DNA from 4 places in the Thalassotalea atypica genome. Region 3 is predicted to be linked to each of the others. Evidence: predicted binding sites of a transcription regulator. Region 3 holds the regulator's gene; each other region holds the start of a gene.
What was found. The regulator FNR, encoded in region 3, switches genes on or off when oxygen is low (the NO sensors DNR and NnrR bind a similar motif). The targets are predictions, from matches to a motif close to TTGATCTAGATCAA.
Positions count from the first base shown of each region.

Region 1: QUE03_RS00755 (TraR/DksA family transcriptional regulator) is a predicted target of FNR. The motif match lies at 5,481-5,494, and genes of this name have one in related genera.
Region 2: QUE03_RS14855 (universal stress protein) is a predicted target of FNR. The motif match lies at 3,300-3,313, and genes of this name have one in related genera.
Region 4: QUE03_RS07925 (CbbQ/NirQ/NorQ/GpvN family protein) is a predicted target of FNR. The motif match lies at 2,003-2,016, and genes of this name have one in related genera.

Region 1 covers NZ_AP027364.1:173,096-180,685, reverse strand. Annotated here, with positions in the region: gene QUE03_RS00780 (sodium:solute symporter family protein) at 1-1,689, opposite strand, end outside; gene QUE03_RS00775 (DUF4212 domain-containing protein) at 1,689-1,937, opposite strand; gene QUE03_RS00770 (putative nucleotidyltransferase substrate binding domain-containing protein) at 2,208-4,055, shown strand; gene QUE03_RS00765 (exonuclease domain-containing protein) at 4,068-4,751, shown strand; gene QUE03_RS00760 (HP1242/YdcH family protein) at 4,854-5,105, opposite strand; gene QUE03_RS00755 (TraR/DksA family transcriptional regulator) at 5,115-5,429, opposite strand; gene acs (acetate--CoA ligase) at 5,788-7,590, shown strand, end outside.
Region 2 covers NZ_AP027364.1:3,229,674-3,237,263, reverse strand. Annotated here, with positions in the region: gene QUE03_RS14875 (sensor histidine kinase) at 1-525, shown strand, start outside; gene QUE03_RS14870 (DUF3369 domain-containing protein) at 566-2,089, opposite strand; gene QUE03_RS14865 (EF-hand domain-containing protein) at 2,414-2,632, opposite strand; gene QUE03_RS14860 (hypothetical protein) at 2,775-3,215, opposite strand; gene QUE03_RS14855 (universal stress protein) at 3,542-4,405, shown strand; gene QUE03_RS14845 (TonB-dependent receptor plug domain-containing protein) at 5,390-7,590, shown strand, end outside.
Region 3 covers NZ_AP027364.1:2,657,372-2,664,961, forward strand. Annotated here, with positions in the region: gene QUE03_RS12155 (cbb3-type cytochrome oxidase subunit 3) at 1-125, shown strand, start outside; gene ccoP (cytochrome-c oxidase, cbb3-type subunit III) at 118-1,092, shown strand; gene QUE03_RS12165 (FixH family protein) at 1,247-1,741, shown strand; gene QUE03_RS12170 (heavy metal translocating P-type ATPase) at 1,741-4,122, shown strand; gene ccoS (cbb3-type cytochrome oxidase assembly protein CcoS) at 4,119-4,325, shown strand; gene QUE03_RS12180 (sulfite exporter TauE/SafE family protein) at 4,403-5,074, shown strand; gene fnr (fumarate/nitrate reduction transcriptional regulator Fnr) at 5,122-5,841, shown strand; gene uspE (universal stress protein UspE) at 6,001-6,927, shown strand; gene torD (molecular chaperone TorD) at 7,083-7,590, opposite strand, start outside.
Region 4 covers NZ_AP027364.1:1,715,194-1,722,783, reverse strand. Annotated here, with positions in the region: gene QUE03_RS07940 (hypothetical protein) at 1-201, opposite strand, end outside; gene QUE03_RS07935 (cytochrome C oxidase subunit IV family protein) at 242-496, opposite strand; gene QUE03_RS07930 (cytochrome c oxidase subunit 3 family protein) at 511-1,101, opposite strand; gene QUE03_RS07925 (CbbQ/NirQ/NorQ/GpvN family protein) at 1,106-1,918, opposite strand; gene QUE03_RS07920 (hypothetical protein) at 2,119-2,601, shown strand; gene QUE03_RS07915 (cupredoxin domain-containing protein) at 2,634-2,951, opposite strand; gene QUE03_RS07910 (hypothetical protein) at 2,983-3,342, opposite strand; gene QUE03_RS07905 (NapC/NirT family cytochrome c) at 3,603-5,402, opposite strand; gene QUE03_RS07900 (cytochrome D1 domain-containing protein) at 5,482-7,110, opposite strand; gene QUE03_RS07895 (bacteriohemerythrin) at 7,523-7,590, shown strand, end outside.

The DNA of each region.
Region 1 (7,590 bases), 1.9 Mb from region 3:
CACCATTTCTTGGATATGAGCTGGTGCTGGCCCCGTTACTTTTAACACGGTAAATGCAACGGCAAAGTTAACCAATGCCCCTACTGCACCAAACGCATTTGGCGAAATGCCTAAGAACCAATTTGGTCCCATATCACCTAAGAACGATGTACCAGGAATGAACATAACGCCCTTATGCTGGAATACATAAAGCATTGTCACGCCAATACCAGAACACATGCCCCATACCGCTGCTGTACCACTCATCTTCTTAGCAAATATACCCATCATTAAAGCAGGGAATATCGACGATGCCGCTAAACCAAAGGCTAGCGCCACCGTTCCTGCGGCAAAACCAGGCGGATTTAAACCGAGATAACCAGCCACTAATATGGATAAGGTCATCACGACACGACCAGCGAGAAGTTCATTTTTTTCAGACATGTCTGGCGTCAATATGCCTTTCATCAAATCATGAGAAATTGAGGAGGATATGGCCAGCAATAAACCTGCGGCGGTTGACAGTGCTGCCGCTAAACCACCGGCTGCAACTAAGGCAATAACCCAATTAGGCAAATTAGCAATTGCAGGGTTAGCAAGTACCATAATATCACGGTCAACTTTTACCATTTCATTGGTTTCTGCGTTGGCAGTGTATTGCACTTTACCGTCGCCATTTTTGTCTTCAAATTTCAATAGACCCGTTTGTTCCCAGTCTTTAAACCACTGAGGACGTTCGGCATATTCCATGTTCTGACCCGCTGCCGGCTCAATCGTATTCATCAAGTTAAAGCGTGCCATCGCACCAACTGCTGGAGCAACCGTATATAACAATGAGATGAATACTAACGCGTAGCCTGCTGATTGACGTGCAGCTTTTACTGAAGGTACAGTGAAAAAGCGCATGATGACATGAGGAAGACCTGCTGTACCGATCATCAGAGACATGGTGTAAGCAAACATATCTAACGTACCGTTCATATTTGACGTTGTGTACTCTTTAAAGCCTAAGTCAGTCACTACCATGTCCAGCTTATCAAGTAAGTAAACACCAGAGCCATCTGCTAACGTGCTACCTAAACCTAATTGAGGAATAGGGTTGCCGGTAAGCTGCAATGAAATGAAAATAGCGGGAATAGTGTATGCAAAAATCAATACACAATATTGAGCAATTTGCGTGTAGGTAATGCCTTTCATACCACCTAACACTGCATAGACCCATACCACGAACATACCAATGTATAGACCCATGTCATATTCAACTTCTAAGAAGCGAGAGAAAGCAACACCAACACCTTTCATTTGACCAATGATGTAAGTTAATGAGGCAATAATTAAACACACTACCGCTACAACACGTGCGGTTTTAGAGTAATAGCGATCTGAAATAAATTCAGGGACAGTGAACTTGCCGTGCTTACGCATATAAGGTGCTAACAGCATGGCCAACAATACGTATCCACCGGTCCAACCCATGAGGAATACAGAGCCACCGTAACCTAAGAAAGCAATAAGACCAGCCATTGAAATGAATGACGCTGCACTCATCCAATCAGCACCAATAGCCATACCATTTTGCATTGGCGTTACGCCACCGCCTGCAACGTAAAAGTCACTGGTTGAACCCGCACGGGCCCACCATGCAATCGCAAAGTACATCCCGAAAGAGCCGAATACCGCAATATAGGTATAGAGTTTTAACTCATCCATTACGACTCCTCCACATTATATTTTTTGTCTAATTGGTTCATTTTGGCCGTATACCAAAAAATTAATCCGACGAAGGTGTAGATAGATCCTTGTTGAGCAAACCAAAAGCCTAATTTATAGCCACCCAAACGGATCGCATTAAGCGGTTCTACAAGTAACAAACCAAAGCCGAAAGATACAACGAACCAAATCGCGAGACAGATAAAGATTAAACGCAGGTTTTCCTGCCAATAACTTGTCGTTTCCACAATTATTCTCCTCGTTAACGCCTGTATTTTTTAGAGTAATTATTAAGGCCTAGTTCATCTAGGAAGTAGCCCTTGAGTTAGTTTGTTAGTGAACAAGACCCAGTGAACAATCAAATGAGATTTATCCACTATCAAACTAACTTACGCTAAACATTAGCAACGAATGATTTCGCAAGGTATTCAACTTTAGTCTAGGTTTGCTTCAAAGCATTTGACTATCATGACGTTAGTCCACAAAATTTACTTGCATCAACCCCAAGGTGAATGGCAATGGATAACGAACTCAGCGAAATTTATGCATTTATCAAGGCGACAACGCCTTTCGAACCATTAAGTGAAATGGCGATTTTCCACTTAGTCAGGCAAATTAATATTTGCTACGTGGTGAAAGAGCAATTTTTGCCACCAGAGTCCTTTGATACACCACATTTTTACATTGTTAGAAAGGGCGCGCTCAGTTACCTTGATATCGATGGCACTCTATTGGGCAAATACGGTGAAGGTGATATTTGTTCTATTTTTGCCTATCCTGAAAAATACGCTGACATCCGTGTGCATGTCGACGAAGATTGCCTCATTTATGCCGTTAGCAAGACAGATTTGTTAGCCGCAGTCGTTGATTACCCTCAAACGGTGCAATTTTTTGAGCAATCAGCTGAAGAGCGACTAAAGTCCACAGTGTCGCAGCTTCATGAAGAAGCGATCATCAATTCGTCGTTATCAAATACCGCGCTTGAGCAGCTATACCAATCACCTGCCGCCAGCATAAATATCGGCCAAAGTATCGCTGATACAGCAAGAACAATGACGGAACTAGGTTACTCTTGTTTAGTGGTGGTTGATAACAATGACGAGGTTAAAGGAATAGTAACCGATAAAGACTTTCGTCGACGCTGTATTGCTCAAGGCATATCACCAAATGAACCAATACACACCATTATGACCCCCAATATCACCACATTAGATTTACGCCACACCGCTTTTGATGCACTGGTTTTAATGACAAGTCACCATATTCATCATTTACCTATTACCAAACAGGGACAGCTCGATGGCATGCTAACCATTACTGATCTGATGCATTATGAAGGGCAAAATGCCATCAATCTAAGCAGCTTAATACATCGCGCGAAATCGATCGAAGCACTCGTGGACATTGGCAAGATGTTACCTAAGCTACAGCTTAAAATGACGAAACTTGGCACCACAGCAGAGCAAGTCGGTAAAAGCATCAGCGCCATTACTATGGCTTTTACTATTCGGTTGATTGAACTTGGCGAGGCAAAACTCGGCGAGGCGCCCGTATCTTATGCATGGTTAGCCGCGGGCTCACAAGCGAGGCAAGAACAATTTGCCCATTCAGATCAAGATAATGCACTCATCATCGACAACAGTGTCACCGAGGCACAACTCCCTTGGTTTGAACAACTAGCGCAATTCGTCTGTGATGGTCTAAATGCCTGTGGTTTTGTTTATTGCCCTGGCCAAGTCATGGCCACTAATCCGAAATGGCGGCAAACAGAGCAGCAATGGCATTTGTACTTTCAACAATGGATAGACACTCCAGACCCTAAAGCACTAATGCACTGCAGCATCTTTTTCGATTTAACCACCGTTTATGGAGACAAAATGTTATTGGAGCGAGTGCGCAGCGCCATGCTCAGAAAAACTCAAAAATCGAGTTTATTCATCGCACATTTGTCAAAAAACGCTCTGCAGCATAAACCGCCACTGGGTTTTTTCAGGGACTTTGTCTTGAGTTCAAATGGCAAAGATAAGAAAAGCATGGACTTAAAGCACAATGGCGTTGCGCCCATTGTAGATTTAGCACGAATTTATGCGCTCAGTGAAGGGATAAGCTCAGTCAATACTATTGAGCGATTGCAGCAAGCATCTGGAACCAAATCGCTAACCAAAGGAGCAAGCGCCAATTTAATTGATGCCTTTGAGTTTTTAGGCAGCTTGCGTTTGAGCCATCAGTCCAACCAGCTGGCCGCTGAAGAAACAGCAGATAACTACCTAGCGCCGAAAGAAATCTCACGCCTTGAACGAGAACACCTAAAAGATGCATTCAAAGTGATTAAAACCATGCAAGATAACCGACAGTCGACGTATTAAGGTACACCTAGCATGTTAAATTCACTTTTTGGCTTAAACGCAAAACGAAAGCGTCAATTGAAAAAAGCACCATCTGGTCCAATACGAGAGTTTTTATCGGTGCCGTTTCCTGAGCCAAATACGCCTATTGATCAAGTCCCTATACTTGCGCTAGATTTTGAAACCACAGGTCTAGATCCAATCGACGACCAATTGCTCAGCATTGGCTACGTTGACTTGCTGAATCATCGGATTAAATTGTCGACGGCAGAGCACTTTATCATCAAATGTCAGCTGCGATTAGCCGCTGAAAATGTTGTCATTCACCAAATAACCGAGCAAGAAAAACTCTGTGGTGTCGAGTTGAAATTCGCCATAGAAAAACTGCTTAATGCCCTAGCAGGAAAAGTGATGCTGGCTCATTTTGCTAAAATAGAAATCAGTTTTTTGGCACAAGCCTGTAAACAGCTGTACGGTTTTGTACCTGTTTTTCCCGTTATTGATACATTGGCAATTGCCAAACGTCGCTTGGACATGCGACAAGCCGATTATCACCCGTCAGAATTACGGCTGACCAATCTTCGCGAAAATTATGGATTGCCTGCTCATTACGCTCACAATGCGTTAAACGATGCGATCGCAACGGCAGAGTTATTGCTGGTTGATTTAGCTACTCACAATAATGCAAATAGCCTTCTAAGGGATATATTAAGGTAAAAAAACAGGCAATGACGATAACAGTAATTATCTCGGGTATTGTCAATGCCTGTACAAAATTGAAAAGGAAGGAAGTTTACCAAATAACAAAAAATTCAGGGGTTATGCTGTCTGCTGATGCTTTTTAAGCATCGTAAATAGAGCATCTTTTAGATGTAGTCGTTGTTTTTTCTGCTGTTCCAAATATTCATCAGCTGTGTTTTCCACGCCTTGCTCTATGCGGATCACTTCGTGATCTAATTCATGGTACTCCTTAAACAAACGTGCAAAACGAGTATCATTCATTTTAAGGTGATGGATTTCTTCTTTAAATTCTGGAAATTCGTGATGTAAATCGTGTTTTTCATTTAACATAAGATTGTCCTAGTTAGCGCAATTAATACAAAAATCGGTATAAGGTAAAGCGTTCAAACGCGCTTGGGCAATTTGTTCGCCACATTCAGTACATTGACCAAACGCATCGTCTTTAATCCGTTGTAATGCGTGATTAATTTGCTTGAGCTCCTCTTTGGCTTCATCACGGATCACGTTAAGCACTTGGTCGTTTTCACACTCTGTCGTTTGCTCAGCAAAATCTGCCGAACGACCTTTTTGAAAATCATTAGTTATTGCTTCAATACGCTGACTGAGCTGCTGTTTTTTCGCAGTCAATTGTTCAAATAATTGTTGAGCGACCATAACTATCTCCTCGTTGATGAATTCAGTTTACCCCGATGATTTTGACTTATATTGATCTGGCACAATGTCGATACATCTTTGTAATTTTTTGATCTTTCAATGCAACGTATCGCCGGAATGAAGTACTTTAATATCCCTTGTTATGTTAAGGCATTCAATTAATTAACTAACCTTTACGCTCTAACTTATAAAGATTTAATGTATCAATTTGAGATGCAATTGGTCGCCACTACGACTAAAGTCTAAGACGAAATAACTGGATTTTAGACTTAGGTCTAATTTCTAATAGTGAGATTAAAACTTAATGTAATAAACATAGAAATCAACTTGCCTGCTCGGTAAGTCACGGAGACAACAAATGACCGAAACTAATAAAAACGATATTTTTTACCCCAGCCAAGAGGTGATTGACCAAGCCAATGTCAGCGACTATCAGGCACTTTATGATTACTCTGTTAATGATCGTGAGGGCTTTTGGGCCGAGCAAGCCGAAACTCTAAGCTGGTATAAAAAATGGGACAATGTTTTGGATGAATCCAATGCCCCATTTTATAAATGGTTTGACGGCGGCGAAATCAATATCGTTCACAACGCGGTTGATCGCCATTTAGAAAACGCTAATCGCAATAAAATGGCGATTATTTGGGAAGGTGAAAATGGGCAAGTCAGAAACTTTTCATACAACGGTTTAAACCGTGAGGTTTGCCAGTTTGCCAACGTCCTAAAAAGCATGGGCGTTCAAAAAGGCGATATCGTAACCATTTACATGCCACAAATTCCTGAACTGGTCTTTGCTATGCTCGCTTGCGCCAAAATAGGCGCAATTCATTCCGTCGTATACGGAGGCTTTAGTACGGAAGCTTTAGCCTCACGTATCGACGATGCCCATTCGCGCGTTCTTATCACTGCCGATGGCGGTTGGCGACGCGGAAAGCAAATTGATCTCAAATCAATTGCTAACGAAGCGATGCAGCGCTCACCGTCAATTGAAGTTTGTATTTGTGTAAAAAACAACGAGTTAGACGTTGAAATGGAACCAGCACGTGACTTTTGGTTGCACGACTTAAAGGCGCTTCCTATCGCAAGTCCTAAATGTGAAACCGAGCCAACCAGCGCTGAAGACCCACTATTCATTCTGTATACCTCGGGTACGACAGGCAAGCCCAAAGGTATGTTACACACGCACGGTGGCTACGCAGTTTATACTTCAACCACACACCGAATGGCATTTGATATTAAGCCACAAGACAGATGGTGGTGTGCGGCAGATCCAGGTTGGATCACCGGACATAGTTACATTGTTTATGGACCATTGATCAATGGTGCCACCATCATGTTATATGAAGGTGCGCCTAACTACCCTTACCCGAACCGCTGGTGGCAAATTATTGAAAAGTACGGCATCAATATTCTGTACACGTCACCAACAGCAATTCGCGGCTTAATGCGTTTTGGCGACCGCTGGCCACAAAAACATGATTTATCAAGCCTTCGCTTATTAGGTAGCGTCGGTGAGCCAATCAACCCTGAGGCATGGAAATGGTACCACCATGTAATCGGCCAAGATAAATGCCCAATCATTGATACTTGGTGGCAAACAGAAACCGGTGGTTTCATGGTCTGTCCGTTACCAATAACGCCTTTAAAACCAGGCTCTGCTACTAAACCATTTTTTGGAAATGAAATGTCGGTAGTAGATGACGATGGCAACGACGTGCCTGAAAATGAAGAAGGTAAATTAATCATTAAAAACCCTTGGCCAGGTATGGCTAGGACAATCTTCAAAGATGATGACCGCTATAAAGACTTATATTGGTCACAGGAAGAAGATGGCAGCTGGCGATACTTGGCCGGTGATAGTGCCAAGATCGATGAAGATGGTTACATTTGGGTCATCGGTCGTATGGACGAAGTACTTAAAGTCAGTGGTTATCGCTTAGGTACAGCGGAAATTGAAAGCGCGTTAGTAAGTCATCCTGCTGTTAGTGAAGCTGCTGCTGTTGGCCTACCACACGAGCTAAAAGGTAACGCAATTCATACCTACGTTATTTTGAAACAAGGCATTGAAAAGAGCAAAGAGTTATCACTCGAGCTGCGAGAACATGTTGCTAAAGAAATGGGCCGAATTGCCATGCCTGAAACTGCAGACTTTGTTGACGCG
Region 2 (7,590 bases), 570 kb from region 3:
GCAGCGGATCTTGTTCAAAGCTTTAAGCAAGTTGCAGTAGACCAATCATCTAATAGCATTAGAGAACTTGATTTGGGTTTATATATTCAGGAAGTGTTGCTATCACTTCAGCCTAGGTTAAAAAAAGTGAAACATAAAATAGAGGTGCAGTGCCCAGAACAAGTCCATATCACAGCCAATGCAGGTGTTATTTCACAGGTACTAAGTAATTTGATTATGAATTCAATAATGCATGGTTTTGATGGTATTGAACGAGGCAATATTGCCATCAACGTTGAGTTAAAAAATGACTACGTGATCTTACGTTATGCAGATGATGGAGTAGGACTCGATGAGCAAGCGATGGCACAATTGTTTGAGCCTTTTTATACGACTAAAAGGGGAGACGGTGGCAGCGGTCTTGGTACACATTTAGTATATAACTTGGTGACATCGGCGTTAAAAGGGCGCGTTGAAGCGAAAAGTAAGCTCAATAAGGGACTTGCCTACCTCATTAAGTTTCCTGTACATGCCTCTGGTGAGTAACATTTATAGAATGTACTACTTAGGAGAAAAGCAAACCCAATTAACGATATAATTGGTTGATTTCTATTGCACTATCAATATTGCTTAGCATTTTTTGCACAACGATTGGATCTAAGTGCTTTCCTGATTCTTCTTTTAGAAAATCTATAACTTTATCTACCGGCCATGCTTCTTTATAACAGCGTTTATGAGTTAAGGCATCAAACACATCTGCGACAGCGACAATGCGCGCATATATATGAATATCTTCACCGCTAAGGCCATTAGGGTACCCACTACCGTCGAATTTTTCGTGATGTTGCTGTGCAATAATTGCGGCAGATTTTAAAATAGGTCGATCGGATCCTTCCAAAATACTGTAACCAATATTGGGATGTTCTTTCATAATGGTCATTTCTTGATCGTCAAGCCGCCCCGGTTTCAACAGTACGGAGTCAGGTGTGGCAATTTTTCCTATGTCATGCATAGGAGCTGCTTGTTTTAAAAGCTCAGCCTCTTCTATAGAAAGCCCCATTTTGATGGCTAACATATAGCTGACTTCTGACATACGTTTAATGTGGTTACCCGCCTCTTTTGAACGAGACTCCACGGCATCACCTAAGCGGTAAATAAGCTCTTCTTGAGTTTCAATAATTTCGCGGTTGAGTAACAGATTATCAAAAGCAAGACTGACGTTTCCTGAAAAAACTTCCAATAGGGCTGAATCAATGTCATGTATCTGATCAATCCCCTTTAAAAAAAGTAAACTGACTTTATCTGAATTACTAGGAAAGTAGCCAACGAGAATATCATCAACGAAAATGCTCTTTTTTTGGTCCCTAGCCATATTTAAATATTTAAGGGTTTCATCATTAATTTCATTTGCTTGTGTACATTCACTACAATTGATTGAAGCCAATATTTTGTAGTCATTTTCAGAGTAAACTGCGCTAATACCCTTAACTTGAACCAATAGGCTTTGCTCATCAATATGCAACAAAGACATAACTTGCTGCAGAATACCACTAAAAAAATGTTGTAAGGTTCTTTTTTCTAGTACGTTGCTAGTTGAGTCAATGACCCGCTCGAGTCCTTCACGATAAAGCTGTTGGTATTTTCTGGCTTCATCTACTGCCATGATATCTCGGTATGCTCTAAGCGCTGAAAAAACAGTGGTGAATAATTTTTTTCTATCAAGCTCGGTTTTTTCTTTGTAATCATTGATGTCATATTCCATGATGACTTTTTCTTCGGGCGCCTGACCTGGCTGCCCTGTGCGAAGTACAATACGAGTAAAGTGGTTTTCTAGGTCTTGTCGCATCCATCGAGCAAATTCTAATCCTGCATCATCTGTTTCCATGACAACGTCTAGAAACACGATCGCGACCTCTGCTTCGTTGCGTAATAGCTCTTTACCCTCTTTAGCGGAATAAGCGTGAACAAAGGTTAGTCCACGGTTATCAAGGTTGAATCGCTTTAAGGCCATTTTTGTGATCGTATGGATGTCTTCTTCATCGTCAATTATGGCAATCTTCCAAGGTGGAGGAGTTGGTTTGCTTGATTCTTTAATGAACGAAAGTGGCATGATGATAAACGTTGAAAGCTGATACTTAATATATAGCTAAAAGTGTGAAATTTAACAAAAAAATGAGACAAATATTTTATCAATAATTTGTAAAAATCAAGTGCACCTATTTCTTTGGGCAGGCGTCAAAACGGGTAAAATTACCTGTTGGAAGCAGATTTTTTTTGATGTACAAACTCTGTACTGCTTAAGCATAGCCATACATTTTTTAGTGGTGTTAGAACAAACATAATGTATCGAAAAGGCTCACGATATGAGCTTTAAGGGGACTTAGGACTCAGATACGGAGTAAGCGTAGGTTACAGGAAAAGAAAGTTAGCCCTGTTAAAGGGCTAATTCGATCACCATTTCTCTTAATTCTTCTTTCGATATAGAGTTATCGTGATTTTTGTCGAATCGTTTGAAAATAGTTTCGCACATGCGGATACCTTTATCCTGTAGTAGGCAATCAATCAATTCGACAAATTCACTACGATTGATTACTCCATCTTTGTCTTCATCGAATACTTCAAATAATTCGTCTACCCATTGGTTAATTTCCATTAGGCTTCCTTAGTGCTAGGTAATTGATAGATAGACTTTATCTTGAATTCGAGAGATTTGAAATAATTTATTTAAAAAACCGGTAAGTTTTTCGTCAAGCAAATGAAGTGAAATTGGCCTCTATCCGTTATTAAACGTGCTGTTAACTGATTTTTAACAAGTGCTTCAGCTTTGTTACGAGGTTGCTCAATTCAGCAGCGGATGCATCACTTATTGCCGTTACCTGATAACTATTTTCATGAGTGAGCACTTGAACACAACCGAGTGTCATTGCTAAGCCGTTAGCCGTGTTTTGGGCAACGGTAAATATTTCGTTAAATGGTACTGTAAGCGCCCTTTTTCCTGTAATGGAGTAGTTTGTTTGCAACATCTCACGATTGTTAAAATCAAAAATGGTTAATTTGAAGTCGAATATGAACAGAATTAACGTTGGAATCGTTACCCCAAGCAAAATGGGGACTTGGTCAACTAATTGTATGGCGCCGGCAAATATACTAAGAAATATGCTAAGCAAACAGATCCAAGCAAATTTCAACGGATAGCTGGTTATTATCAGATAATTCCCTTTTTCTGTTACCTTCACGTTCGCTCCTTGCATCGCTTTGGGGTTCTTGGTTTTCTTATTTATATATTTGTAATTAATCTAATATAGATTAGATTATAATAATTAATCGTGCTCAAAAAATAAACACTTCCAACCGCTTTTGCTCAAACAGTTTATGGCTTAGTAAAGCTATTTTCGGTCTTTTTTATGTTTTAAATCAACGAAGTCTTTGCAGTAATTTTATACGCTGACTGTGACGGATCCTTAAACGAAATTACTTTAGTTGTTGTATCTAGTTAGCTTTATAACTATTCTTTTTGGATTGATATTTTTGTAAAACATTAAGTAACAAGGGGACATTTGCTATGAATAAATTACTCGTTATCGCCGACTTTGCCGAACAAGATCCCACAGCAATAGAGCGTGCCATTGAGCTAGCACCAACATATAGTGCAAGTTTGCATATTGTCTATTTTTGTTATGAAAACCTTCGGGCAGTAAGCAATGATATTGTGTCCATAAAGAATAAAGTGATTGAAACCCTGAAGTTAAATGCAACAGCACAATTGTCAAAGATTGATTTTAAAGGTGTAAATTACGACGTTGAAGTTGTTTGGGAAAAGCGTATTCCTGCATGGGTAGAAGATTATTCAAAAAAATCTAACCCGTCGTTGGTTATCAAAACAGGACATCGCTCAGAAACACTTTTTTACACCCCAACAGATTGGCATTTATTACGTGAGTGTCCAAGTCCCTTGTTAATTGTGTCAGAGCAAAAGTGGCGTAAGGCAAGGAATGTCTTAGCTGCTATCGATTTAGGTGCGACCAAAGAAACAAAACAAGCATTGAATAAAAAAATATTGGCTGAAGCAAAATCTCTTGCTGCACATTCGAACTCCCAAGTGCATGTGTGTTACACCATTCCTCTTTCTCCACTATTAAGGGATTTAGGGCTGCTTTATAAAGATGAGCTCGAAAACAACGCAATGCGTGAATACCGCAGTGAAATTACAAGATTAGCTCAGCAATTTGATATTCCGGCTGAAAATTTTCATATTAATGCTGGTCATCCTGGCAAGGTGATATTAAGTACTGCGGCACAAGTTAAATCAGGTACTGTTGTTATTGGTGTTATAGGGCGAACAGGTATAACTGGTCGATTGATCGGAAATACTTCTGAGCAAATTCTTGAGTTGCTTAAATCAGACGTCTTGGCGTTAAAGCCGTAGTTATTGGTCTGCGAATATTTTAAAACGCAAGGGGGAAGCATATGACGTTTCTCCCTTTGTTTATGTTATGTCTTTAGGTGTTTTACTTTCTTGCAATTTACCTTATGAGGCATGCTTCTATTCTGTGTAACGCCTCTTAATAATACATTCAGTCTTTTGAGGAGAATGCTCGATTTTTGTGGTTTAACCTTTGAACCAGCTTGTATGGATTTTCATAACACTAAGCGCAATATAAAAACACCTAGCTCTGAACAAGTACGCCAGCCTATCTACAAAACAGCGACACAGCAATGGCAAAACTATGAACAATATTTAACACCTTTAAAAAGCGTGTTAAATAAGATGCCAAATTGAATGCCAGTACATACTCTTATTTAATGTCAGCCGCATTTTCTAATACCTCAAAATAGCATGAGCGTTCAATAACCTTTATTGGTTTTAGTACTGCTTTATTTTTATGCTAATCAATTGGTTTTCTTAATGAAACTTCATTTAGTGCTGCTAATTACACAATAATTACAGTTTCAGACATATTTAAAACTGCATAATTTTTTGACGCCAGCATTATTTTCTATGGACTGATGACTTTGCGTTATTCTTATCCAATATTGTTAGCTCCATTCTTACCAGAATTTTCGTCTGTGTTATTAGTTGTTGAATTTAAAGGGGAATAATAAATCACCTTTGAGTCAAGTGAAGCCACTATTTACATTACCTAAGGGACTCATTAACAGAAATGCAGTCGATCATTGAAAAGATCTTAACTGTTGATCTTCTTCATACTTATCATTATTGTATACAATATATTGGATCCGGTATATTTATGTAAATATATTGAATTCAATTATTTGATGCTGTCGCTTCTACCGATGCATTTAAATCAGGCGTGTTGAGCTTAGCGGTCGCAGCATAAAAACCATGAAAGATCGATTCGTCCTGTTAATAAAAAGATCAATAACCAGTTAATAATAAAAAGAGGAAAGTATGGAACACAAAGAACAGGAAGGGAGTATGCTACGCAAAAATGCGCTAGCTTTGGCTATTAGCGCCGTGGTTGGCTCAATTAGCCTAAATGCTCACGCAGACGAGTTAGCTAAGAATACTGTGGCAGATGAAGAAGCCGTAGAGCAAATAATGGTAACGGGCTCAAGAATCTCACGGACAACATTTGACGCGCCGACGCCAACAGTTGTTATCTCTGCTGAAGACATCAAGATATCGGGTTTAACTAATGTAAATGACATTTTGACCTCAATGCCACAATTTGGTGAAGGTTTAGATTCTACATCAGGTAACTATTCATTTGGTAACTCAGGACTTAATGTATTGAACCTACGCGGTATCGGTGCAACACGTACGTTAGTGCTAGTTAACGGCAAGCGCCCAACCCCTATTACTGATGATGCTCAGACCATGTACGCTGATATTGGTATGATCCCATCAGAGTTACTTGAACGCGTTGAAGTGATGACTGGTGGAGCTTCTGCTGTTTATGGCTCAGACGCGGTTGCCGGTGTGGTGAACTTTATCCTGAAGAAAGATTACGAAGGCACGTCTTTACGTGGTCAGATTGGTGGTACCAATGATGGTGGGCATGACACACGAAATTTTACCTTAACCCACGGTTTCAATTTTGATGATAATCGCGGTAACCTTTCAATTTCAGTTGATTACTTAGATGAGTCAGCCCTTCGTCAAAGCGATCGCAAAGGCTCAGGCCCTCAACAGCGCTCTGTAGCAAACCCAAGAAATACAGGAGCTGAAGACGGTATTCCTGATAAAGTGTGGCTACGAGATTTAACCACAACAGAGTGGGGCGGTGAAGCCACCATTTTTGGTATCTGGAATAATGACTATAATACCCTTGATTGGTATGACGTTAATGAATCTACAGGCGGCTATTCACTTAGAACGCCAGCAAGCAATGTTTACGATGGTTGGTTAACGAATGACGGCAGTGGATTTCCTCTTGACCGTTGGGGCATGATTGAAGACCCATTTGAACGCGTAAACGCTTATGCTGCGTTGAATTATGAGTTCGATAGTTTTGATCTATCAGCAGATATTACCTATTCACGTGCCAAGTCTAAAGACGAAATTGATCCTCCGTTTTTGAATAAATGGATTCAATTAGGAAATGACTTTACCTTTGATGTACCTACAGGCATTGAAGAAAAAGCACTGACTGATGATGGTGGCTGGACGAAGCTGCATTATACTTTTTATGAAGCAGGACCAAGACGTCATGACAACGAGCGTGATTACCTGTCAGCCAATGTCACATTGTCAGGTTTAGCATTCGAAGATTGGGCATGGGATGTCAACTTTTCTAGTGGTAAGAGTAAAACGGAATTATCTAACCGTAACGCTTTAAGAACCGATAGAATCGATAGCCAATTTGCTATTATTGGTCCGTGCCAAGAAAGCAACTCTTGTCCCTCATTTAGTCCATTTGAACGCCCATCACAAGAAGTTCTGGACTACGTTTTAGATGAGCACACCAGTGTAACTGACGTGGTTTCACATGCGTTTTCTGCCAATATTGCAGGTGATCTTATGGAGCTTCCAGCAGGTGCACTGCAAATGAGTGCTGGCTTAGAAGTACGATATGAAAGTTTAGAGTACGCGCCATCTGAATTGTGGCAATCGGGTAATTTGACCAGTATGCAAACGCCTATGGATGCCAGCAGAAACATCCAAGAAATATACGCTGAAGTGCTCGCGCCTATTGTTTCGGATTTACCTGGCATAAAGGCACTAGATGTTGAAGCCGCGCTGAGAAAAGCAGAGTACTCGACTGAGTCATCATCATTTACTAGTGCAAAATTTGGTGTTAACTGGACAGTAAATGATTCAATTCGTTTTCGTTCAACGTACTCTAGTGCCGTTCGTGCACCGCAGTTAAACGAACTATTCTCTGGACAGTCAATTGGTTACACCACTATGACAGATCCATGTCATTACACTGAGATTGATGGAGGTCCAAAAGACGGTCGTCGTGTCGCTAACTGTGCCAAGTTTGGCATTGAGCCCGGCTGGAGTTCAAACATCAGTACTCAAAGAGGACAGTCAATCACAGAAGGTAACTCTGACTTACGGGAAGAAGAAGCTAAAACGTTAACGGTAGGTTTTATTTATCAACCAACATTTGTTAATAACTTACGCATTTCACTAGATTTTTGGGA
Region 3 (7,590 bases):
TTATTGTGGTTTGGTCATATAGCAAAAAGCGTAAAACATCGTTTGATGACGCCGCTAACTCTATTTTTGAAGAAGACCGCAATAATAAAGATATAAACGAACAGGAGACTAATAATAATGTCTAGCTTCTGGAGTATTTGGATTTCCGTTATCACACTAGGTTCATTAGTAGGTTGTTTTGTCCTATTGAAATGGTGTTTGAGAAACTTTGCTGGCGTAGATGAAGGTGAACCAATGGATCACACTTTCGACGGCATTCAAGAATTGAACAACCCACTACCTCGATGGTGGAGTATTTTCTTCTTAGTAACCATTGTTTGGGGTTTTGTCTATCTTGCACTTTATCCTGGATTAGGTAACTTTGCTGGCTTATTAGGCTGGAAAAGCTCTAACCAAGATGTGATGACACTTGAAGACTCAAAAGCACAAAGCCTTGCTAATTTGCAAGCAGGCTCTGGCGTATTAGTAGAATATGATCGTGAAGTAGCACGTGCTAACGAAAAATACGGTCCTATTTTTGCGGCATACGCTGAGCGTGATATTGCAGACTTAGCCACAGATGAAGACGCACTTAAAGTAGGACAACGCTTGTTCTTACAAAACTGTGCTCAGTGTCACGGCTCTGACGCACGTGGTACCACTGGTTTCCCTAATCTAACGGACAACGATTGGCTGTATGGCGGCAGTGGTGCTGATATCAAACACAGTGTATTAGCAGGTCGTAAAGCAAATGGTATGATGCCATGGAAAGCAGCTTTAGGTGGCGATAACGGTGTTAATGACGTGGCAGCTTATGTATTAAGCTTAAGTGGCCGTAGCGCTTCAGTTGGTGATGCACAAGCCGGTAAAGAAAAGTTTGCCATGTGTATCGCTTGTCACGGTGACAAAGGCCAAGGTAGTGACGCAATGGGTATTGCCTTAGGTGCCCCAGCACTAAATGATAATATTTGGTTATACGGTGGAAGTGAAAAAGCCGTTCAGCAATCTATCCGCAATGGCCGAGCAGGCGTAATGCCAGCTTGGAAAGATATTTTGGGCGAAGAGAAAGTACACGTTATTAGCGCGTATGTTTACAGCTTATCTCAAAAATAACATCTTATAATTAAGCACTCAAAAGCCTTGTCTTAGCACAAGGCTTTTTTATTGGTATTTTGAGATAAAAACGATAATTAAGTGCTCAAAAAAATGGTTCAGAGTTGATAAAAACAGTACAATATCGCCACTATCTCATTGCGTATATTTTTAAATGAAAACTCCTTGGTATAAAGAGCCCTGGGCTTGGTTAGTCTTTTTTCTTCCATTCTCTGCAGTTGTAGCGGGTATTGCCACTTTTATTATTGCTAATAATGATCCTGATGACCTCGTAGTTGGTGATTATTATAAGAAAGGTAAAGCAATCAATTTGCAACTTTCAAAAATAAAGCACGCACAAAAACTTGGTATGCGTTTTTCGTTGAAGCTTATCGACAATGAGCTTGTTGTTGTACCAACCGGTATTGAAAAAACCTTCCCATTGCTCAATGTTAATTTCTATCATCCAACCCAGGAAGAGAAAGATTTTTACCTTGCGTTAACGCCTGATGGTAATGGTCACTTTAGACACCAATTTGAACAATCGATTAGTGGCAAATGGAAGTTAACAATAGCGCCATTTGAAAATCACTGGAAAATAGACTCAACGATCACGCTACCACAATCTGAGTTTATTGAGATTAAACCGACACCTTCCGCTGCAAACTAATGGTTAACCCTTGCTACCACTGCGGTGAAATAGTCCCTAAAGGCATTTCTCTGTTTGTCCTTATTGATAAACACAATCGAGAAATGTGCTGCGTCGGCTGCCAGGCGGTGGCGCAGACAATCGTTGATAATAATTTAACGCAGTATTATAAATACCGAACTGAGCCAGCTCAAAAAAGTTCACCTTTAGTGCCTGAACAGTTGAATAAGCACAAATTGCTTGATGACGAAGTGTTGCAAAACGAATTCACTCATACTGAAAATGAATTCAAAGAAACGATACTCACTGTCGACGGTATCAGTTGCGCAGCATGTGCTTGGTTAATTGAAATGAAGGTTTTGCAGCTCGACGGCATAGCAAAAATATCCGTTAATGCAACAACTCAACGGGCCACGGTAAGATGGCATGAACAACAAATAAAGCTCAGTGAAATTTTGGCACAAATCGATAAAATCGGTTATCACGCCCTGCCCTTTAAAGCCAGTACAGCAGAAGAGCTAAACCAGGCAAAAGCAAAAGCTTTTATAAGGCGATTAGGTATCTCAGGCATACTCATGATGCAAGTAATGATGATTGCATTTGGTCTTTATTTCGGTGCTTTTTCCGATATGTCTGAGCACAATTTAGTTTACCTGCGCCACGCCAGCCTAATCTTAACGATACCCATCATATTTTACGGGGCCCTACCTTTTTATGTTGGCGCTATAAACGCATTACGTTCGAGACAGTTGTCTATGGATGTGCCGGTTTCCATTGCCATACTATTAGCCTTTTCAGCCAGTGCATGGGCGACTATCAGTCAACAAGGTGAGGTCTATTTTGAATCAGTATCAATGTTCACATTCTTGCTGCTGATAGGAAAATTCTTAGAATTTCGTGCTCGCTCACGTGCCGCGCAGGTTTCGGCTAACTTATTAAAACTGATGCCGATGACCGCGACCAAATTAGTCGATGAGAAAGAACAGTTCATTGCTGCTAGAAACCTAGTAAGAGCCGATGTTGTGATTATCCGCCCTGGTGAAACCGTACCCGCAGACGGCGTAATAGTTAATGGTAAAAGCCAGTTAAATGAGGCTATGTTATCTGGAGAGCAGCTTCCTATTGAAAAAGCAATCGGTGATAGTGTATTTGCCGGTACAATTAACGGCGACGGCAATTTAACCGTTGAAGTAAAGCAACCTGGTTCAAATACGTTTTTAAGTCAACTGATCCGACTGTCAGAATCTTCACAAGCGCACAAACCTAAAATCGCCAAAATATCAGACAAAATAGCCCAGTACTTTATCGCGGTCATTTTACTTACCGCAATTGGTACTGCCATCTACTGGCAACAACATTTACCCAGTGAAGCGTTCTGGATCACACTCTCCGTGCTGGTTGCGACTTGTCCTTGTGCTTTATCTTTAGCGACACCAACGGCATTAACATGTGCCACAACTCGCTTAAATAAAGAAGGCATCATGGTAAAATCAGCACATGTGTTGGAAACAATTCCAACGATATCGTGTTTTGCTTTTGATAAAACCGGCACTTTAACCTATGGTCAATTTACTATTTCCAACGTAGTAATAGAAAATCCGTATTTCACAAAAAACCAGCTATTATCGTACGCTGCTGCACTAGAAAGTCATTCTGAACATCCTATTGCAAAAGCATTTATTGAACACAGAGATTTTTCAATCAATGCACGAAATATAGAAGTTCACCCGAGCAATGGCATTAGCGGTATCATCGATAATAAAACCATTAAAGTGGGTAAGGCATCATGGTTACTTGATGATATCAACTCCCCTTACCTAGACAGTCAGGTTGTCATACTCATTGACGACCAACTTGCTGGTGTAATTTACCTTTTGGATGCTATCCGTGATGATGCAAAAACGTTGTTGAATTCATTAACTCAGCAGAACATTGAAACCATGATGCTCTCTGGAGATAATAAAGCAGGTTGTCAGCGTGTTTTTGACGCACTCAGCCTAAGCAGTTTTAATAGCGGTTTATCTGCCCAACAAAAAATGGAAATCATCCAAGAAAAACATCAAGGCGCTATTGTCGCCATGGTCGGCGATGGCGTAAACGATACGCCTGTATTTAGCGCTGCTCATGTTGCTATGGCTATGGGCAGTGGTACGGACGTCGCAAAATCAGGGGCAGATGTTATATTACTAAACAACAGGCTCTCATCTATCTCCTTGCTGAGTAAAGTGGCTAAACTCACTAAACGTGTTATTTGGCAAAACTACCTTTGGGCATTTGGCTATAATGCGCTGGTACTACCACTAGCTGTTTCAGGGATGATTACCCCTTATATGGCGGTAATTGGTATGTCAGCCAGTTCTATTTTGGTTATCACAAATTCATTAAGATTATTAAAAGCATGAGTGTAATTTACGTTTTAATTCCAGTTGCTGTGTTGCTAACAATTATTGGTATTTATTTGTTTTTTTGGGCCGTAAAAACTGAACAATTTGATGACCTAGAAAAAGAAGGTTTAAGTATACTGTTTGATGATGAAAATAATGACGGCCCAGGTAAAAATGAATCAGAAAAACTATCAGAACACCCTGATAGCAAAAAAAAGTAAGAATAATCGTAACTGATTTTATCAGTCCATTTTAGGTTAAATGTAAAAGCCATTTGCCCTACAAGAGACTTCGCGACATGAATATAGATTTTTTTTCTGCTTTTATCATTGGTTTATTGGGTAGCGGACATTGTATTGGCATGTGTGGCGGTATCACCAGCATGTTGACCAGCGCGATGCCACAAAACAAGCGTAAACCCAGTGCTATACTGGTTTTTTCGTATAATATTGGCAGGATCCTTTCTTATACATTAATTGGCGCAATTGCCGGATTTACTGGCTCATTAGCGATACATTCTTTAGGTTTTCCATTAACCATTTTACGGGTTTTGGCGGCCTTATTCCTGATATTGCTTGGCCTGTACATGGGGCAATGGGCAATGATACTGTCAAAACTTGAAACCCTAGGTAAACATTTGTGGAAACATATATCGCCACTTAGCCGTAAGCTAATTCCTGTAACTACTCCTTCTAAAGCACTGTTACTAGGTACATTATGGGGCTGGCTACCTTGTGGGCTCGTCTACTCAACATTGACTTGGTCGCTAGCAAGTGGCAACGCGTTAAATGGTGCAAGTATCATGTTTGCTTTCGGGCTAGGTACACTGCCAGCGCTCGTTACATTGTCCTTTGGTTTTTTCTCAATTGGAAAGTTAGTCAAAGATATTAGATTTCGCCAATTCATAGGTTTGTCACTAATTTGTTATGGAATTTATAGCTTACAGGTTGCCTATAGTGCGTGGTTTTAATATCATGTGTACTTGCAAATGCATTAATTAATTGGAATCGAGAGCCAATGCCTCAAAAATCGTGTGATGCTAATAATCATATCCATTGTCAAAATTGTAGCATCAGTGAATTATGCTTACCGTTTTCACTAAATGAGCAAGAACTAGACACATTAGATAACATTATTGATCGTAAGCGACCTATTCGTAAGAATGAGAAAATTTTCGCCGACGGTGAAGAACTGCATTCTCTATACGCTATCCGTTCTGGTACATTTAAAACCTATACCATAGACGCAAATGGCGAAGAGCAAATTACAGGATTTCACTTAGCAGGTGATTTACTTGGTTTCGACGCAATATCAAACACAGAACACCAAAGTTTTGCTCAAGCACTTGAAACCGCAATGGTCTGTGAAATTCCATACGATACACTAGATCAACTTTCTGATTCTATGCCATCTTTAAAGCGTCAAGTACTTCGTTTAATGAGCCAGGAAATTCGCACTGATCAAAATATGTTGTCGTTGCTAAATAGAAAAAATGCCGAACAACGCTTAGCTACCTTTATCGCGTCACTATGTGATCGTTATAAAGAACGTGGATTATCTTCTAAAGAATTTAGATTAACCATGACCCGCGGCGATATCGGTAATTATATTGGTCTGACGGTAGAAACCATTAGCCGATTATTAAACCGCTTTCATAAAGAGGGTTTAATTGAAGTTAACGGAAAACTGATCACTATTTTAGATAGAGACAAGCTGTACAGTACAGCGTTGCTTTAATTTAATATTGCTCAACACTTTTCATCACTATTTTTCCATACTATGCTATTAATGACGCAATAATTTATTGCGTCTAAATGTTGATTTAAAACAAATTATTGTTTTTATGCCTGTTGCATCATGGTTATAACAGGCTCATAACAGTAATGAGAGGCAATCATGGAAAAGTATCAAAAAATATTAGTTGTAATCGATCCCACTGTTGAAGACCAAAAAGCATTGAAGCGTGCTATACACATGGCAAAATTAACAAATGCTTCTGTAACTGCTTTTTTAAGTATCTTCGACTTTTCATACGAAATGACCACCATGCTTTCTAGTGAAGAACGCGAGTCGATGCGTCAAACAGTAATAGATGATCGCGCACAGTGGATCAAAGATATTTTAGCTGACATAGAGCTTGGTGACATTAATATCAACACTCAAGTTGTTTGGCATAATCGCCCCTTTGAAGCTGTCATTGAAAAAGTAATAGACGATAGCTATGACATGGTTATTAAGGGTACCCACCAACACGACAAGCTCAAATCCGTTATATTTACCCCAACTGATTGGCATTTGCTACGTAAATGTCCTTGCCCAGTATTACTGGTAAAAGACCATAGTTGGCCAGAAAATGGCAATATTATTGCTGCCATCAATGCTGGTAGTGATGAGTCAGAACATCAATCACTTAATGACAAAATCACGGAAGAAGCTATCCACATAGCTGGACTGATCAAGTCTAATGTACATTTAGTTAATTCTTTTCCTGGCACGCCTGTTAACATTGCCATTGAAATTCCAGAATTCGACGCAAGTCAATACAATGACACTATGATGCAGCACCATAAAGACTCTATGAAGGTGCACGCCGAGAAATTTTGTATTCCAGTAGAAAACACCTATGTAAACGAAGGTCTACCTGAAGACATTATCGAGAGCCTTTCAACACAACTTGATGCTGAATTAGTCATCCTCGGCACCATTGGCAGAACGGGAATTTCGGCAGCACTTATTGGTAATACAGCAGAACATGTTATTGATAGACTCAACTGTGATGTTCTAGCTTTAAAGCCGCAAGGCTATAAATCCCCATTACAATAAAAAGGCGGTTAGCACCGGCAATAATTATTAACCAATAAATGCTTACTCTTTCTTGGCTTCCTATACGATACACACACTAAGTCGTAGGAAGCCAATAATTGTCTCTTTTCACCCAAATAAAGCTTATAGCTATTTTTTACTTTATGAGCTAATCATTATTTTAGGTTGATAATATCAAATTTTAACCACTGTAACGTTAACTCTGCAACCGCATTATAGAACGAACCATTATCGTGTTTATTCACTTGGCTGACAAAATCACCGAGCCAAGTCATGAGATAGTGCTCTATAAAATCAAGCTGCTCCTTACGCCCTGCTGTATTACATAGGTGGCCAATATAAGCCAAAATTATCGCAATATGATCTCCTGGCTCAGGAAAGTCATTATGAATTTGCAATTTATTATCCGTTAAAAACGAAATCATTCTCTGGTGAAGCTCGCCAAAAAGTTCAACCCTATCTTTTTTCTTCCGCGAGCTTGGTTGATTACTAACCGCATCATTTGTCTTCGAGCTAAAATATTGCCCAGCATATGGTGACACACTGGTTCTGCCATCGACTAAGAACAAGCCGCAAAAATCAGCGGCAAGTTCAAGCACTGCTTGTTCAGAGTTAAGCGACGCCAATTTAGTATTAATCTCACTTATTGAAGCCGACAAACTT
Region 4 (7,590 bases), 940 kb from region 3:
GATTATAATGAAGAAACCGGCCAGAAAAGTTAATTGCACTGAACGATATAAGTGAATTCTTTGCCAACCAAGTTGCTGATACTCTTTTTTGAAAAACCATAGCAAGATGATAAACGCAATGCCGGGGATAAGTAGCAAATTCATTAAATACAGTGATTGATAAATTACAGCAGAGCGCTGGTGTTGCTCAGACTTACTCATTCATAATCTCCTTATAAAATAATATTGCTCACTCATCTCACTATAAAATATAAATTAACGAAATAACACCCGGCAAAATAAAAACATAGCACAAAAATGCAACTCGCCAGATACGAGGCGCATGCTCCAATTCCATAAATTTATCAACTATTTGCTGGCCTTTGAGGAACACAATAAATAAGACGGAAAGTACAAATATTGCGGGTTCCTCAAGGAAACGGCCAAGGCCAACCGATACCAATGTTAATATGATTAACCAAGACCAACTCAGTGAGATTTTTGTTGTTGTTAACATTACAGGTCACCCCACTAAATAACGTAAATTAGAGGAAATAAAATAATCCACACTAAATCAACCATATGCCAATAACTAGCACCAGCTTCATAACCTGAAATAGACAAGCTATAACCACCTTTCGACACTTTAACTGCGATAAACATCAATATTACAATGCCAAGCACGACGTGAAGAAAATGAAAAGCCGTTATCAAGAAATATAGAGTGAAAAAGGTGTTAGTTTCTAGGTCAATACCCAGAGAAAATAGCTGGCTATATTCCCAAAGTTTCACCACCATGTAGACACCGGCGGCCAACATACCAAGTACGAGTAAGACAACTGTTTTTCTACTATTCCCGTTTGAAACCGCAACTAAAGACAACGCTACAAAATAACTGCTTGTGATCAATGCAATAGTATTTATTAAACCTGACACGGTATGGAGCTGAGCTTTACCCGCTACAAACATCTCACTATTGAATTGTTCTGTGACAGCGAAAGCAATAAAAAATATGGCGAAAACGGTAAGTTCAGCTAAGATAAAAAACCACATGGCCAAATCACCAGGTAGTTTTTTATCGTTACTCATTACAGCGTTGTTAGACGCTAACGAGTACGTCATTGACTCACTCATCAAAGTATATTTTAGCAACATCCATTAATGCATTTACTGTTTCTGGGTCGTCCGATAACGGCTCAGCCAAACAACAGCGACATACATCCATTGGGTTCATGCCACTAGAAATCATCTTTGCTGCGTAAATAAGCAACCGCGTAGAAGCCACTTCGTCTAAATCATTTTGCTCTAAACGCCTTAGTGCTTGTGCTAATTCCACCAACTTAAAGGCTAAATGAGGATCTGCACCGGCTTCTTTAATTAATATTTCTTGTTCTAGTTCTGCTGATGGATAATCAAAACGTAAAGCAACGAAACGTTGACGAGTACTGGGTTTCATTCCTTTTAATAGATTTTGATAGCCGGGATTGTAAGAAACCACCAACATAAAACCTGGCGCCGCCTCAATTAGCTCACCTGTACGTTCTAACGGTAATACGCGTCTATCATCGGCTAGTGGATGCAATACAACAGTAGTATCTTTACGCGCTTCAACAACTTCATCTAGATAGCATATACCACCTTCACGAACCGCTTTAGTTAACGGGCCGTCTTGCCAATATGTACCGTCTGGACCGATCAAATGCCGACCAACTAGGTCGGCCGCGGTCAAATCGTCATGACATGCGACGGTGTAAAGCGGCTTATTTAACTTTTGCGCCATGTGCGCAACAAAGCGAGTTTTACCACAGCCTGTAGGGCCTTTTATGAGTACGGGTAATTCATGTCCAAAAGCATATTCGAAAAGTGAAACTTCGTTCGACTGCTCTTGATAAAACAACGATGAGTCCGAGTCATGCGCATTAATATTTTTATCAATCATAGTATTCTTTTTCGTCAAATTTAGGTTAAGCAGCAGCTAAAATACTCTCTTAAATTACCTGTCGCAAGCCGCATTAAAGCTTGTTTGATTCCGATCAACCTTTACCCAGATAAACGCAGTTTAGCGATGAAAAATTATCTATTTTCAAATAAATAGATACCATATTAGTATGTACCAAGTTCAATAGTTTTGAGTAATTTATGGATAAACATGACGTATTTATTTTGGCTCGTACACTCCATATATTTGCCATTGTGATATGGATAGGGGGTGTTGCGTTTGTCACTACAATTCTCATTCCTGCACTCAAAACACAGATTGATCAATCAAAGCGCATGGATTTATTTGAACTATTAGAAGGAAAATTTGCAGTTCAAGCCAAAGTCGTATCATTATTGGCAGGGGCTAGTGGTTTTTTCATGCTAGATTACATGGACGGTTGGTATCGTTTTTATCTATTTCAGTACTGGTGGCTTCATGCAATGGTATTGATATGGTTAGTTTTCACTATCGTGTTATTTGTACTTGAACCCCTGTTTTTGCATCGCTGGTTTAAAAAGCAAGCAGAGCTTAAAAGCCGCGCCACGTTTAACAAAATCCATGTCATGCATAAAGTTCTATTAACGTTGAGTATTTTCACTGTTTTAGGTGCTGCTGCAGGCTCTCACGGATTATTGTTTTAGACAGTAAATCCGCATTATTTTCGCTAATCAGGCTACTTGCCTTTTACTGTGACCATGCCTTTCATTTTAGGGTGTGGCCCGCATTCATAAGGAAACTCCCCTGCACTGTCAAATGTTCTCTGATAAGTTTCGTCAGGGAAAAAATAATCCGGTTCTTCTTTATCAAATTGTTTAAACCACACATTGTGGTATTGACGCTTCTCCACATTTTTCCATACCACGGTATCACCTACTTCAATAGTGACGTGGGCAGGAATGTATTTTTTCTTTAAAATCTCTACTACAACTTCTTTGGCAAATAATGTTCCAGAAAAGCTTAAAGTTAAAACTAATATCATCAAGACACGCATGAACAATTATTCCTTTTTACGTTCGTTAAAATTAAGCATTAAACATTCTTTGTGAACGCAAACGCTTCTTATTGAGAGTGATTATTATTGCTCCCGTAATTGCGACTAGGGCAAATAAGACAAGCAGTAACCCTTCAAGATGACCAAGCTTGAATGAGCCGCCAATCGTGGCTGCTAAAAGCCCCAATAAAACAGCACAAACAGACACAATTGAAAGTAGCCCAGCTAAAATCACGCCTACAATATTAAGTTTAGTAATGAATGCTGAAATGAAAACAATTATACCAATTATCACAATCACCCAAAACCACATACCTGCGCCCATAATAGTGTTTGATACGAGCGCAGTAGCGAGACAAAGCAATGAAAATACAATTGATGTTATTTTCATACCTATTGCTCTTCCTTTAAATAATATATTTTTCAGTGTTTGCCTAGGCTAATTCATTGACGAATAACACTCAACATGATTATGACTTCATCATGTCAAATTGTCTTCTTCTAGTCTAAATGTCCAATGAAGCATTGCATTGTAAAGGCGCTATTAATTGCCCCAGGCAATTCTTATGTATTAACAGCAGGCCAATAAAAAAGGCCTCTTGTTTTCACAAAAAGCCTTTTTCTACATTTCCTTATATGTTGTAGAAAGTACTACAGCTTAACTGCGTTGATTTCTACATCGGCATTGTCTAATGCTAATTTATAGCCAAATGATACATGGTGATAACGACCACTAGTGTAATCATCATGTATTGCGAAGCCAAAGTTGTAAACCTTACCTGCTTCAATGCTTACATCACCTGATTTATCAGATTTCAGTTTGCGTTTAATAACAACAGACCAAATACCATCGCTTAATGTCGCCGCAAATTCAGCACCTTGTCCGCCATGCATTTTGCGCTCAGCTAAGATAATACCGTCTTCAACCTCACCAGTACCAGCCTTATAACGAACAAGATCCATGAACTGATTTGCGTCTTCAGCAGTTTTGATTTCGTCTTCACTTTTCAGCTTATCCCAGCCACCAAGTGCTTTACCACGTCGGCCTTTTAGCTCTAGTTCAGTACGAGACTCTTTAACATATTTGGTTAATCCTGCATTAAAGTCTAAACGTTTAGCCAAGTCAGAGCCTAATAGTGTCTCTTTAGTCGGCTCAAAAGGCATACCATTCGCGTCAGCGTGACAGGTTCCCCAGCAGCCTGCTCTGTCAGCATATTCAACTTCATCTGTAGCGATCATGAACGCAAGTTTCATGGAGTTTTCAGGATCCATTTTACCGCCATCAACAAATGGTGCTGGTGCATGCTCACCTTCAGACCAGCTAAATTTCAAGTAAAGATTTTCGCTATCATGAGTCGCGTTTATAGCGACATCAAAACTACCACGTTTACCAGGTATTAATGCTGGATCTTCAATTTTCTCACTTTCACCTGAGGCGATTAAATTACCAATATCTGCAATTTCTTCGCTATGACATTCTGTACAGCGATCACCTTTTGAGAATGCACGTTTACCACCGTGATTTCGTCCTAAGATCCACTCGATTGAAGCAGTACCAGGGTAGAAAACACTAATATCAACGGCACTTGCATTAGTCCAATCAATGTCAATATTCGACGCAGATTTTGCACCTTTATCACTTATTTTAGGAGCTGCTTCTAATGGAGCACCTACTGACATTTTGCTTGTTGCCTCTGCGACAGCTTTTTCTATCTGCGCTTTAACTTTCGCTTTCTCAGCCGCTTTTTGCTCTTTCAATTTCGCTTTTTCAGCCGCTTCTTTTGCTTCTACCCTAGCTAAACCATCTTTGTACAATTGAGGTACTTCACGAATATAATCAGGATTAGGCGCTTCAATTTCTTCTAGCTCTTCTTCCGTCAACTGATCTCTCACCCCATGATGCGCAATACCTTTGTGACAATCAATACAGGTTTGTCCTGTTTCAAATGCATTTAAGTGTTGTTTACGAGCACGTGGCTTTTGAAATTCTGGGTTCATGGATTCGAAATTATGACAGTTACGACATTCTCTTGAATCGGTAGTTTTCATCGCTTTCCATACGCTCTTTGCCATGGTAAAACGATGTTCATTGAATTTTTCTTTTGTATCTAGTTTACCTGTTAACCAGCCATACACCTCATAGGATGCTTGGATCTTACGGACAACTTTATGTACCCACGGACGCGGTACGTGACAATCAGGGCAACCAGCCCTTACACCCGTGCGGTTAGAATAGTGAATTGTAGGTGTATACTCTTGATATACATTATCTTTCATCTCGTGACAGTTAATACAAAATTCGGTTGTATTGGTCGCCTCCATTGCTGTGTTGAAACCACCCCAAAAGATGATACCTACAATGAAAAATACGACAGCACCCGCTACGGTAGTGCCAAGAATTAATCGGCGTGACCAAAAGCTTGGGGTTTCAGACTTACTATTATTTACCATAATGAACTCGTACGATGTTTGCGAATACGCGCGAGCATAGCTGTTGCTATGCTCGCATAATCAATAAATCATTTATCGACTAAGTTTTGTGATTCATACGGTTATAAACGTTGAACTTACCAGTTGGCGTAGTTAAGCCTTTGATACGGTGCTTCTCTTTAAGAGTTTTGGCATCATATACAACGATTTCACCTGTTGGGTTCTTGTTATCTGTACGGTTCCAAACTGAAACCCAAACCTCTGTACCGTCGTCATTGAATTCCATATGAAGAGCGGCTTTACCTTCTTCTTCAGTTACACGGATAGTTTTAACGATTTCGTGAGTATCTTTATCAATAACTTGTACTGATTGTTGTACTTCTGGCTCTGGGTGTTTCAGCTGATCAGCCCAAACATATTGTGAAGTTTCGTGAGTACGGATGAATGCACCTGCACCATCTGTTTCAACTTCATAACATAGTTTCCAAGCATGGTCAGGGTGGTTGATTGGATCATTACCCCATACTGAAATAAGACCAGTACCTAAGTGAGTTGTGCCGCCAACAGGACCACATTTCTTATCAATCCAGTTAGCACCAGGACCTGGGTGAGGTAAGCTATCTACGTCAATCATAGCTTCTAATTGACCGTCTTTAGTATCAACTACTACCATTTTGTTCGATGCGTTAGCAGCGATTTGGAAGAAGCGACCTGAAGGGTCGAAGAAACCATCATGTAAAAATTCAGCTGATTCAATTGCAGTAATTGTTAAGTTGTCTAAATCAGAGTAGTCAACTTGTAACATTTTACCTGTTTCTTTAACTGCAACGATGAAAGCAGACTCATTTGGTGCCGTGTAAATTGCAGCTACACGTGCTTCATTAATGAACTCACCTTTTGTATTATAACCGCGAGTTGAAACAACTTTTAATGGATTTAACGTTTCAGCATCCATGATAACGAAATGCGCAGGCCAGTACCCACCAGCAATTACGTATTTTCCGTCTCCTGAAACAGCGATATCACGTGCGTCATATGCCATTTTAGTTTCAGCAACTAACATTTTATCAGGTGTTTGCCATAAATCGATCTTGTTAACTTTACCGTCACGACCAATGGTGTACCAGAAACGACCAACATCTTTGGCGTGGTCTTTCTTATGATGCTCAGTACCTTTGATTACGTGTACCGCGTAACCTGTATCGATATGTGTGATAATTTTCTTAGTGTCGCCATCAACGATTGCAGCTTTACCGGCATCACGCTCAATTACAACGAAGAAGTTTTTCCAGTTTAAACCGTGTAATGGTTTAGTTGGATAATCTTTAAGAGCAACAAATTCTTTAGTGTGAGAGCGCATTTGCTCTAGCGACATTTCTGGTGGAACTGGAGGAGTCATTTGGATGAACGTTGCTAAGTTAGCAATTTCTTCTTTGCTGAATAAATCATCAAAGTTGTTCATACCACCTTCAGTACCTAGAGAAATAATTTTCTCTAAACGCTTTTGGCCTTTTTTAAGCATTGCTTTTGGCTCAAGGTTTTTACCTGTTGCACCTTTACGTAAAACACCATGACAACCAGCACAGCGTTGGAAGTAATGTAATTGTGCTTTTTCAAAGTCAGCTTCAGACAATGTTGGTTCTGCGGCAGATACTGACATGCTTATTCCACTTGCCGCCATACCTATTGCTATACCTAAAACTGAAAGGCCTTGTTTCATTGTTTTCATCGGTTCATCTCCAGATGTAATTTTCGGTTTTTTACAAATCTAAAAATCATACTACGATCATAGATTTTAATTTTATATTTCAATGCTTTAACAAAAAAATAGTGTTAACCGCCGTTCAAATTTCATACTTAAATATATACTTGATTTCAATTAATGCACTATAAAACCAGATATTACATTGTGTAAAAAATGAGCGCGTATTTGTTATTTACTACTATCCTGTAATTTGCTGATGAAATAACTGATACAGATCAAGTTTAAAAACAAAAGTATCATTGAAGGGTTGTACATATTGATCGAGGTCAACAAATACACCTAAACCACTTAAGGTTTAGCAAAATAACTTTAAGATGTAGTGACATACTGAAGTTAAGCAAGCAGAATAACCATATATTTTTTAGGGGTAATATCAATGAATAACAGAACTAAGTCTTTAATTTATGCTGCAGTAATTGGGCTTATTATTGTGACCATTTTCTT